DNA from 3 places in the Mesorhizobium sp. ES1-3 genome. Region 2 is predicted to be linked to each of the others. Evidence: riboswitches for the same ligand, from Rfam matches in the RefSeq annotation. Region 2 holds a riboswitch; each other region holds the start of a gene.
The links. A riboswitch is a leader RNA that binds a small molecule or an ion and turns the genes downstream of it on or off. The one in region 2 is predicted to bind cobalamin.
Positions count from the first base shown of each region.

Region 1: linked by a shared signal. The riboswitch ahead of LB536_RS18935 (CbtB domain-containing protein) and the one ahead of LB536_RS05730 (DUF1636 family protein) in region 2 are both predicted to bind cobalamin.
Region 3: linked by a shared signal. The riboswitch ahead of LB536_RS28800 (DUF1636 family protein) and the one ahead of LB536_RS05730 (DUF1636 family protein) in region 2 are both predicted to bind cobalamin.

Region 1 covers NZ_JAIUGW010000013.1:134,669-137,934, forward strand. The annotation lists gene cobO (cob(I)yrinic acid a,c-diamide adenosyltransferase) at 1-377, opposite strand, end outside; gene cobU (bifunctional adenosylcobinamide kinase/adenosylcobinamide-phosphate guanylyltransferase) at 379-894, opposite strand; gene LB536_RS18930 (CbtA family protein) at 887-1,684, opposite strand; gene LB536_RS18935 (CbtB domain-containing protein) at 1,700-1,879, opposite strand; cobalamin riboswitch at 1,915-2,114, opposite strand; gene LB536_RS18940 (aromatic ring-hydroxylating oxygenase subunit alpha) at 2,258-3,266, shown strand, end outside.
Region 2 covers NZ_JAIUGW010000003.1:107,369-110,634, forward strand. The annotation lists gene LB536_RS05720 (ABC transporter substrate-binding protein) at 1-583, opposite strand, end outside; gene LB536_RS05725 (ABC transporter ATP-binding protein) at 629-1,417, opposite strand; gene LB536_RS05730 (DUF1636 family protein) at 1,414-1,827, opposite strand; cobalamin riboswitch at 1,917-2,123, opposite strand; partial or broken gene LB536_RS05735 (GyrI-like domain-containing protein) at 2,244-2,393, shown strand; gene LB536_RS05740 (helix-turn-helix domain-containing GNAT family N-acetyltransferase) at 2,401-3,266, opposite strand, start outside.
Region 3 covers NZ_JAIUGW010000033.1:33,553-36,818, forward strand. The annotation lists gene LB536_RS28790 (NADH-quinone oxidoreductase subunit A) at 1-49, opposite strand, end outside; gene LB536_RS28795 (winged helix-turn-helix domain-containing protein) at 380-1,579, shown strand; cobalamin riboswitch at 1,609-1,816, shown strand; gene LB536_RS28800 (DUF1636 family protein) at 1,854-2,282, shown strand; gene cobW (cobalamin biosynthesis protein CobW) at 2,284-3,266, shown strand, end outside.

The DNA of each region.
Region 1 (3,266 bases), on a different contig from region 2:
TCGTCGATCAATTCCCGCGCTTTGGCCCAGGCAGCCTCGGCGGCCGCGATGTCGCGCTTCAAATCCTGCGTCTCCCAGGTGAAACCCTCGCCCATGGCGTGCCAGACGACCCGGTCGCCAAAGGCGGCGAAAGCGTCCTTCTCGCCGGTGTGCCATTTGCCCTTGATGAACTGGACGACGCCGACGCGCTTGCCGTAGCCGAGCATTCTAAGCGCCAGCCCGAAGGCGGCCGTGGTCTTGCCCTTGCCGGGACCGGTGTTGACGATCAGCAACCCCTTCTCGATCGTCTTGCCAGCAACCTCGGCGTCCTGCACCGCCTTGCGCTTGGCCATTTTGGCGCGATGGCGTTCTTCATCCTTGTCGTCGATATCAGTCATTTCACTTCACCTTGAGCGGTAGCCCCGCCACCATCAGCAGCACCGTGTCGGCGACCGCGGCGACCCGCTGGTTGAGCCGGCCGGCGTCGTCGCGAAAACGCCGCGCCAGCGCATTATCGGGCACGATACCTTGCCCGACCTCGTTCGATACCACGATCCATGGTCCGCGCGGCCGCGACAGCACGTCCGCCAGCCGTCGGCACGCCGCGTCCACGTCGTGGTCGGCCAGCATGTGATTGGTCAGCCACAGCGTCAGGCAGTCGACAAGCACCGGCTGATCATCCGGCAAGGCTTCCAGCGCTTCGGCAAGGTCGAGTGGCGCATCGATGGTCGACCACCCTTCGCCGCGCCGCGAGCGGTGCAACGCGATGCGCTCGCGCATCTCGTCGTCATAGGCTTGCGCCGTGGCGATATAGGCCCATGGCGAGGGCAATGCCGCCACCAGGGTTTCGGCGTGCGCGCTCTTGCCGGAGCGCGCGCCACCGATGATGAAGGTCAGCTTGCCGCGATCAGGCAAAGCTGTCGCGCAGGCTGGTCGCCGTGCCGGTGAAGCGCCTGCGCACCACGCCGACGACGGCGCCGAGCACCAGCCAGAACATCAGATTGGTCACCGTCACCGCCACCACGAACTGATGGTGCAGGCCTTCCGGGATCGGTGTTTCGAAACTGTCGGGCTGCGGCGCGCCGACGATGTGCGGGGCAACGATCAGCAAGACGGCGAGGATGGTCAAAGGCAGCGATCTGCGAAACACGATCAGGCCAAGGCCGATAGCGGTAGCCGTCGCCGTCGCCGTCCACCAGATCTGACGCGAAAGCAGATCGGCCGCCGGCATTGCCGGCAGTTCCGGCTGCAGGCCGAGGCCTGGCGCCAGCGTGAACACGGCAAAGCCGGCCAGCCCCCAGAATACACCCTGGCGCCAGTTGCCGACGCCGCCGGCAAACTCGGAAACCGCGACCAGGACCAGCGCGAAGCCGATGCCGGTGACGATATTGGCAACCACGCTGAAGGCGAAACGCTCGAAGCCGTCGGCCGGCGCCCAGCCTTCGTCTTCCTCCGCCGGCGCCTTGGCTTCGACGGCTGCTGGCGCGGCAGAACTCATCGCATTCCCAGCGGGCGCGACCGTGCTTACGGCGCTGGTATCGGGTGCCGCGCCATGGTCGTGGTGATGGCCGCCGCCGGCCTTTTCGTAAACCTCCGCCTTGAGGATCAGCGGCACTGTCGCATAGGCCTGCATGCAGGCGAGAACGACACCGGCCACGAGCCCCGCGATCGCCGCGACGAACACGACGTTGCGAAACAGATTCATGATGTCAGACCCTCGTCAGTGGCAGGGAAACGCCATCGAGTGGCGATAGTCGTGGGCGGCATTGTGGACCGCATCGATATGCGAGAAACCGACAAAGCCGACGACAAAAATGCCGAGCAGCGCCGCGAGCGCGAGCTGCATGAAGCGCGACTGCGAGGAGACGGAGGCGCCGAGGGAGACGGAAGCGGTAGTCATGTCTTGTCCTTTCGCCCTCCACCCGAGGGCATCGAAGTCAGTTTCCTGTCGCCGGCAGGTCTCCTGGCTCGCGGATAAGCGCCCTTCCCCACCTTCCCGAAGGAAAACCTTCAGTGGCATATGGAGAGGACTACCGCACACAGTTGCGGGGGCAGCCACGGCATTGGACAGGAATTCCTGTCCGCACCGCATTCCCTCTTGGCTCCAAAAAGGAACCGACGACGCTGGTGACTATAGGGAAATTCGCCGCGCGCGGCAAACCAAATTCCGACAGCCGCCAGCGCAGGAGCGTCGCATCGGCAAAGCCGCTCCCATCCTGTCCTGTTTGACAAACTCCATGGCCGGGTGTCGGCTGGCAACCCTCACAGGAAGCCAGCCATGCAGCCCGATGCCAGCGAGCGCGAGCCCTATAACGGCCTGACCCGAACCGAGCCGTCGCTGCCCTCATCGGCCTATTGGCATCAGGAGAACTATCAGCGTGATCTCGACGCCATCTGGTACAGAAATTGGCTGCTCGTCTGCCGCGAGGCCGACCTTGCCCAGCCTTTGGCATTCCGCACCTTCCGCGTCGGTACGCAGGAAATTCTTGTGTTGCGCGACGAGACTGGCGCGTTGCGTGCCTTCCACAACACGTGCCGGCATCGCGGCTCGCAGCTTTGCCAGGAAAGCGAAGGACGGCTGAAGGCGCGGCTGATCACCTGCCCGTATCATGCCTGGTCCTATTCGCTGCACGGCGACCTTGTGCGCGTGCCATCGAAGTCGCTGCCTGATGGCTTCGACAAGGCCGATTATCCGCTTTATCGCGTCGCACTCTCGGTGTGGCGGGGCTTCGTCTTCGCCAATCTTGCTGAAGATGCCGCCGGCTCGGCGCAGTCATCCTTCGACCCGGCCTCCGGCGACCTCGGCAACTGGCCGCTGGACAAGCTGGTGTCGGGCCATGTGCTGCGCAAGGTGATGAACTGCAACTGGAAGATTTTTTGGGAAAACTTCAACGAATGCCTGCACTGCCCGGGCGTTCACAAGGACCTGTCGCGGCTTGTGCCGATCTATGGCGGCGGTCTGATGAGCCGGCACGACGATCCCGAATGGGCGCGCCATGCCGCCAATGATGCGCCGGAGTTTTCGGGCGGCCTGCGCGCCGGGGCTGAAACATGGTCGCGTGACGGGCGGACGCACGGGCCGGTCTTCCCGGGCTTGACGCAGGCGGAACGAACCGCTGGCCAGACCTACGTCACCAGCCTGCCCTCGATGTTCATCGTCGGCCATGTCGACTATGTCAGGACCGTGCGGCTGGTGCCGCTCGGCCCGGAGCAGACCGAATTGACCGCCGAATGGCTGTTCGCGCCCGAGGCGCTCGCCGAGACCGACATCGACAACATCGTCGCCT
Region 2 (3,266 bases):
CGCGTGTTCCCTTGGCGCTGCCGACCTTGGCGATGATATCGGCGAGTTGCGCCTTCCAGCCGGCGACAAGCTTTTCCGCTTCCGCCTCCTTGCCGAAGACCTTGCCCAGCTTTTCGACGTCGCCATAGAGCAGGTCCATGGAGGCGGCCGGGCGGCTCTTGTCGAGATGGACGCAGCTTTCGGTCAGCACCAGCGTCTTGATGCCGTGCGGTGCGAGCGTGTCGGGGGTCACCTCGCCGCCGGGCTTCATGCCGTAGTACCAGCCGGCGAAGAAGAAGTCGGGCTCGACGGCGATGAGATTCTCCAGCGTCGGATATTTCGGCGCCAGTTCGGGAATGGAGCCCTGCTCAGCCTTGAATTCGGGGGCGACCTTGTACCATCCGGTGATACCGGTCAGGCCGACGATAGATGGCTGCAGCTTCAGCGCGAAGGCCATCTCGGCCATGTTGAGATCATGGATGACGGCGCGCTTCGGCGGCGCGTCGAAGGTCAGCGGCTTGCCGCAGCTGTCGACGGTGACGGGGAAGGCAAAGGCCGTCGAGGCCAGCAGCGAGACGACGAGGGACAAGGCGAGGCGTTTCACGGACTTTGCTCCTTGGTTGAACGTGTCGGACAAGGATGGATTTGATCAGGACGGCGGTGCGGCGCGGTTCGGAAGGTCGAACACCGTCAGTTCGCGGTCCTCGGTGGGATGGCGCAGGCGCAACACGTCGACGCCGAAAATCTCGCGGATCAGCTGCTGCGTCAGCGCCTCGTGCGGCGGCGCCAGCGCCTGCAGCCGGGCCTCGTTCATCACCGCGACCCTGGTGGCGAAGGGTGCCACCAGCGTCAGATCGTGCAGCACCGCGATCACCGTCATGCCGAAGCCGGCCACCAGTTCGAGCAGTTGCGCGCGGGCGCGCGGGTCGAGGTGGTTGGTCGGCTCGTCGAGGAATAGGATTTTGGGCTCCTGCGCGATGGCACGTGCAAGCTGGGCGCGCTGGCGTTCGCCACCAGACAGCGAGCCGATGGTCCGGCCGAGCAGCGGCAACAGGCCGGTCCGGCGCAGCGCGTCCACGACGATGTCGCGTTCCTCGCCGCGGCGCCTCAGGCCGGCATGCGGGACGCGGCCAAGCTCGACATAATCGATCACCGCCAGCCGTGGGTCCGGCTGGTCGGCCTGGCCCACGACGGCGATATGCAGGGCCCGTTCGGCGGGCGAAATCCCATCCAGGCGCCGCCCGCCGAGCTTCACCTCGCCGAGGCTCGGCCGGAGCATGCCCGACAACATGCGCAGCAGCGTGGTCTTGCCGGCGCCGTTGGGACCAATGATGGCGAGGCGGTCGCCTGACGTCACCGACAGGCTGACGGCATGGACCAGATGCCGGCCATTCGCCATCGCGCCCAGGTCGCGCGCATCGAGAAGCGGCGTTGTCATTGGTTGCCATCCGCCGGTTTGCCCGGTGCCGGGATGCGGGCCAGCGTCTTGCCGGCCAGGCGCGGCGGACGTTGTCCGGAATTGCACCAGCCGTCGGGAAGCGAAGCGTAGAGCCTGGCAAACCGCACGAGATCGGCGGCGTCGACCTGCGCGTCGATCGACCCGAAGAGATAGGCGGCCTTGCCTGGCGCCTGGAAAGCCACTGCAAGGGGACGCGCGCAACCCGCCATGCAAGCCACGCCCTCGACCGTGAAACCATGCGCCACGTCAGGCTGGGCCGAGAGGCGGGAGCGCAACTCGGCGCACAAACCTTCGCCCGACCTGGCGCCGGTCGGCACGTCGCGGCAAAGGGTGCACACGATGATCTGGTGCATGGAGCCGGGGTGAATACGATCGATTGCGCCGTCCAACTTCCCGTCACTTTCAAAACTGGCGACGGAAGGATGTTGGTCGACCGGCCGACAAGACCGATGTCCACGTTTCCTCCCGGCACACCCCGTCCGGTCAACTCAGTGATGGCAGGTCTCCTGGCTCACGGGTCTCTGCGCAATCCTGCCTTCCCAGCCTTGCCGGCCAGTGGCGTTCCGGATCTTGCTCACCGCTTACAGTTGCGGGGGCAGCCGCGGCCTCGACCCCATGGGGTCTCACCGCGTTCCCTTTTCACCCCTCGCCTTTCGGCTCGGGGACCATCACGAGTCGCAGCCTAGGCCGCGCGCGACGGCGAGGCAAGGCGATTGCTTCGTTTTGTTATAACAGAACGGACCTGAGAGCAAGCCTGTCGTCGACTTTGCGTCCGACCGCCTGACAGCCGTTGCCGTTTTTTCATCGGCGTACGATCAACACGATCTGGAACGGCTGGCTGCCCGCCTCCGGCCATGAAATCGCCGACGCGCCGGAATTCGAGCGCTATGGGCCCGAATTCGATGGCCGCACCGGTAATGGCGGGCTGGAGATCTGGGTGCCGGTCAAGGCATGACGCGCCGCTACAGCTCCAGATCCCAGTTCTGTCCGACCAGATCCTTGCCGAAGGAATGGTGAGGCTCTTCCTCGATCAGCTTGAAACCGGCCGCCTGGTAGATGTGCCGGGCCGCGGTCAGAATGTCGTTGGTCCATAGGGTCAGCGTCTTGTAGCCCCTGGCGCGGGCGAAGCCGATGCATTCCTCGACCAGGCGCTTGCCGATGCCGAGGCCGCGCGCCGAAGGTTCGACATAGAGCAGCCGCAGCTTGGCCACCTGATCCGACTTGCGCACGACGAAGACCGAGCCGACGACCTCACCTTCCCGCTCGGCGATCCAGCCGCGCTCCCATTTCGGATCGAAATTCTTGACGAACTCGCCGAGGATCTCAGCCACCAGTGCCTCGTAGGTTTCGTCCCAACCATAGTCCTGGGCGTAGAGCATGCCCTGGCGGCGCGTGACCCAGCCGATGTCGCCAACCTGCAGCGGCCGCAGGATGTAAGGCACCTTGGGTTCGGGTCTGTCGCCGAGCAGGTCCTGGACGATGCGCATGGCCTTGACCAGCCGATCCTGATCGACGGGCGCCAGGCGATCGAGTAGCGCGCGCACCTGGTCGTGCGAATCCTGGTTGAGCGGCGCGAAGGCTTCCCTACCCGCTGGCGTCAGCGCGATCGAGGCGCGGCGCGCGTCCGCCTCGGTGGCTTCGCGCTCGACCAGACCGCGCTCCTCGAATTTTTTGAGCAAACGGCTGACATAGCCGGGGTCAAGGCCGAGATCGCGCACCAGGTCGCTGGCGACGAGCCCGTCGCGATGGGCAAGCTCATAGAGCACCCGCGCCTCGGTAAGCGAAAAGGTGCTTTTCAGCCAGCCTTCGTCGAGCACACCGATCTGGC
Region 3 (3,266 bases), on a different contig from region 2:
CGCCGATAAACAGGACGATGGGCAGGTACGAACTGAGGAGTGCGTTCATGCAGCGGCTTTCCGTTGGCGCCAATCCACGTTGATTACAGCACCGGACCTTATTGCGGAAGCGTGACAGATTAACCGCTGAACCGTTTTAAGGAGCCTATGCTGCAACGCGGCGAGGGTTAGCGCAGCACTTCCAGCGAAGCAAGTCAAACCTTGTTCAAAACACCGAGCTGGACGGCAATCCGGGAGAAACTGGTCCCATACGCTCCTGTTTGATTTCCTTCGTCTTTTACTCCACTTTTCTCTCCTGACAAGGTTGCCGCCAAAACCCTGCTAGCATGGACAGGAATCACCCCGCAACGCCAGACAGGTCCACCAGAGACGCATCCGCATGAAGGAAAAGATCTCGCTTGCCGCCGCCCGGCGCATCGCGCTCGCCGCTCAGGGATTTCTCGATCCCCGCCCCGCCGGCACGCCCGACCGCCGCCACTTCGCCCGCGTTCTGTCTCGCACCGGCCTGCTGCAGATCGATTCCGTCAGTGCGGTGGTTCGCGCCCATTACATGCCCCTCTATTCGCGTCTTGGCCCCTATCCCCTCGCTTTGCTCGACAATGCCGCCGTGACGCGAAAGCGCACTGTGTTCGAATACTGGGCGCACGAGGCCTCGTTCCTGCCCGTCGAGACCTACCCGCTGATGCGCTGGCGCATGCAGCGCGCCGAGCAAGGCGATGAAATGTATCTGGGGCTGGCCAAATGGGGCCGCGAGCACGCCCCCTATATAGAAGAGATCTACCGCGAGGTCGTGGCACGCGGCCCGATCGCCGCTTCCGCGCTGGAAGGCCAGAAAGGCTCCGGCGGCTGGTGGGGCTGGAGCCACGCCAAGCACGCCTTCGAATGGCTGTTCTGGGCCGGGCGCATCACCACCGCGCACCGGCGCGGCTTCGAGCGCTTCTACGACCTGCCGGAGCGCGTGCTGCCGCAGGCGATCCTCGACCTGCCGGTACCGACCGCCGAGGATGCACATCGCGAATTGCTGCGCATCTCCGCCCGCGCCCATGGCGTGGCGACATCGGGCGACCTGCGCGATTATTTTCGACTCTCCCCCGCCGACATGAAAGGCCGCCTGGAGGAACTGGTCGAGACCGGCGAGTTGCTGCCGGTCCGTGTCGAGGGCTGGGACAAGCCGGCTTACCTTCATAGGGACGCGCGCTTGCCACGCAAGATCGAGGCCCGCGCCCTGCTGGCGCCGTTCGATCCGGTCGTCTTCGAGCGCTCGCGCAGCGAGCGGCTGTTCGATTTCCGCTACCGCATCGAGATCTACACCCCGGCCGACAAGCGCCAATATGGCTACTATGTCCTGCCCTTCCTGCTCGGCGACAGGATCGTGGCGCGCGTCGACCTCAAGGCCGACCGGCCGGCAAGTGTCCTGCGTGTCCATGCCGCCTACGCCGAGCCCGGCGCACCGCCCGAAACCGCCGCTCAGCTCTCCGAGGAATTGAAGCAGATGCAGGGCTGGCTTGGCCTCGAACGCATCGAAGTGACGCCCGCCGGCGACCTGGGCCCGGCGCTGTCCGACATCGCGGTGTCGTAAGCTCGCGTTGACACCACTGCCCGCAAGAGCCTAAATCCAATCCAGACGGTCTCCTCTCGGCAAAGGGAGGAGCCAAGAGGGAATGCGGTGCGGGATTGAAAATCCCAAATCCGCGGCTGTCCCCGCAACTGTGAGCGAAGAGCCAAGGCCGAAAGCCACTGGGATTGTCCCGGGAAGGCGGCTACCCAAGGCGATGACCCGCGAGCCAGGAGACCTGCCGTCTGGAATGCAAGTATCCGATCGCCCGGCGGGTTTTCCGGGCAAGGAGCCTGATTTGGATCGCGACAGCAGTTTTTCGGCTGAAACAACGGACATTTCGTCCGGCGGGGATGAAGACCTGGCCGGCATCACTGTCATCGTCTGCGCCTCCTGTCGCGACGAGACCGGCTCCGATGCTCATCCCCGGGCCGGCGAACTCTTGGCTGAAGATACGCGCCAAGCCGCCTCGGGCGACAACATCCGCATCCGCACCGTCGAATGCCTCGGCAATTGCAAGCGCCGGCTGAGCGCCGCGATCCTGCGCGACGGATGCTGGAGCTATGTGTTTGGCGATCTGACCCCGACCAGCGGCGCCGATCTCGTCACCGGCGCGAAACTCTTCGCCACATCCAGCGACGGCCTCATTCCCTGGCGGGGCCGGCCCGATAGCCTCAAACGCGGCCTCGTTGCCCGCATCCCTCCCCTCGACATACTGAAAGACTGATATGACCGCATCCGTTTCCCGCGTTCCCTGCACCGTCGTCACCGGCTTCCTCGGCGCCGGCAAGACGACCCTTGTCCGCCATCTCCTGGAAAACGCTGGCGGTAAGCGTATCGCGATCATCGTCAACGAGTTCGGCGACATCGGCATCGACGGCGAAATCCTCAAGGGCTGCGGCATCGATACCTGCCCCGAGGAAAACATCGTCGAGCTGGCCAATGGCTGCATCTGCTGCACCGTCGCCGACGATTTCGTGCCGGCGCTCGACCAGATCCTGTCCCTGACGCCGAAGGTCGACCATATCCTGATCGAAACCTCGGGCCTCGCTCTGCCCAAGCCGCTGGTCCAGGCTTTCCAGTGGCCGACAGTGAAGAGCCGGGTGACCGTCGATGGCGTCATCGCCGTGGTCGACGGTCCCGCACTTGCCGAAGGCCGGGTTGCCAACGACATGGAAGCCCTGCAGGCACAGCGCGCCGGGGATGAAAGCCTCGACCATGATGATCCGGTCGAGGAGGTGTTCGAGGATCAGATCGCCTGCGCCGATCTGATCATCCTGTCGAAGAGCGACCTGATGGACGCCGACGGCTCGGCCCGCGCCAACAGCATCATCGGCGAACACTCAGCCCGCGCCGTGAAGATCGTGCCGACGTCTCATGGCAAGGTCGATCCCTCGGTGCTGCTCGGCCTCGGTCTCGCCGTCGAGGACGATATCGAGAACCGCAAATCCCATCATGACGGCGCGTTCGACCACGAGCATGACGACTTCGACACGTTCATCGTCGACATTCCCTCGATCGCCAATCCCGACGAGCTGGCAAAGCGCGTCGCCGCGGCCGCCGAACAGGAAAACGTGCTGCGGGTGAAAGGCTTCGTCGAAGTCGGCGGCAAACCGATGCGGCTCCTGCTGCAGGCCGTCGGCCCGCGCGTCAATCATTACTATGACCGCGCCTGGAGCGCCGAGGACGACCGCCGTTCGCGCCTGGTCGT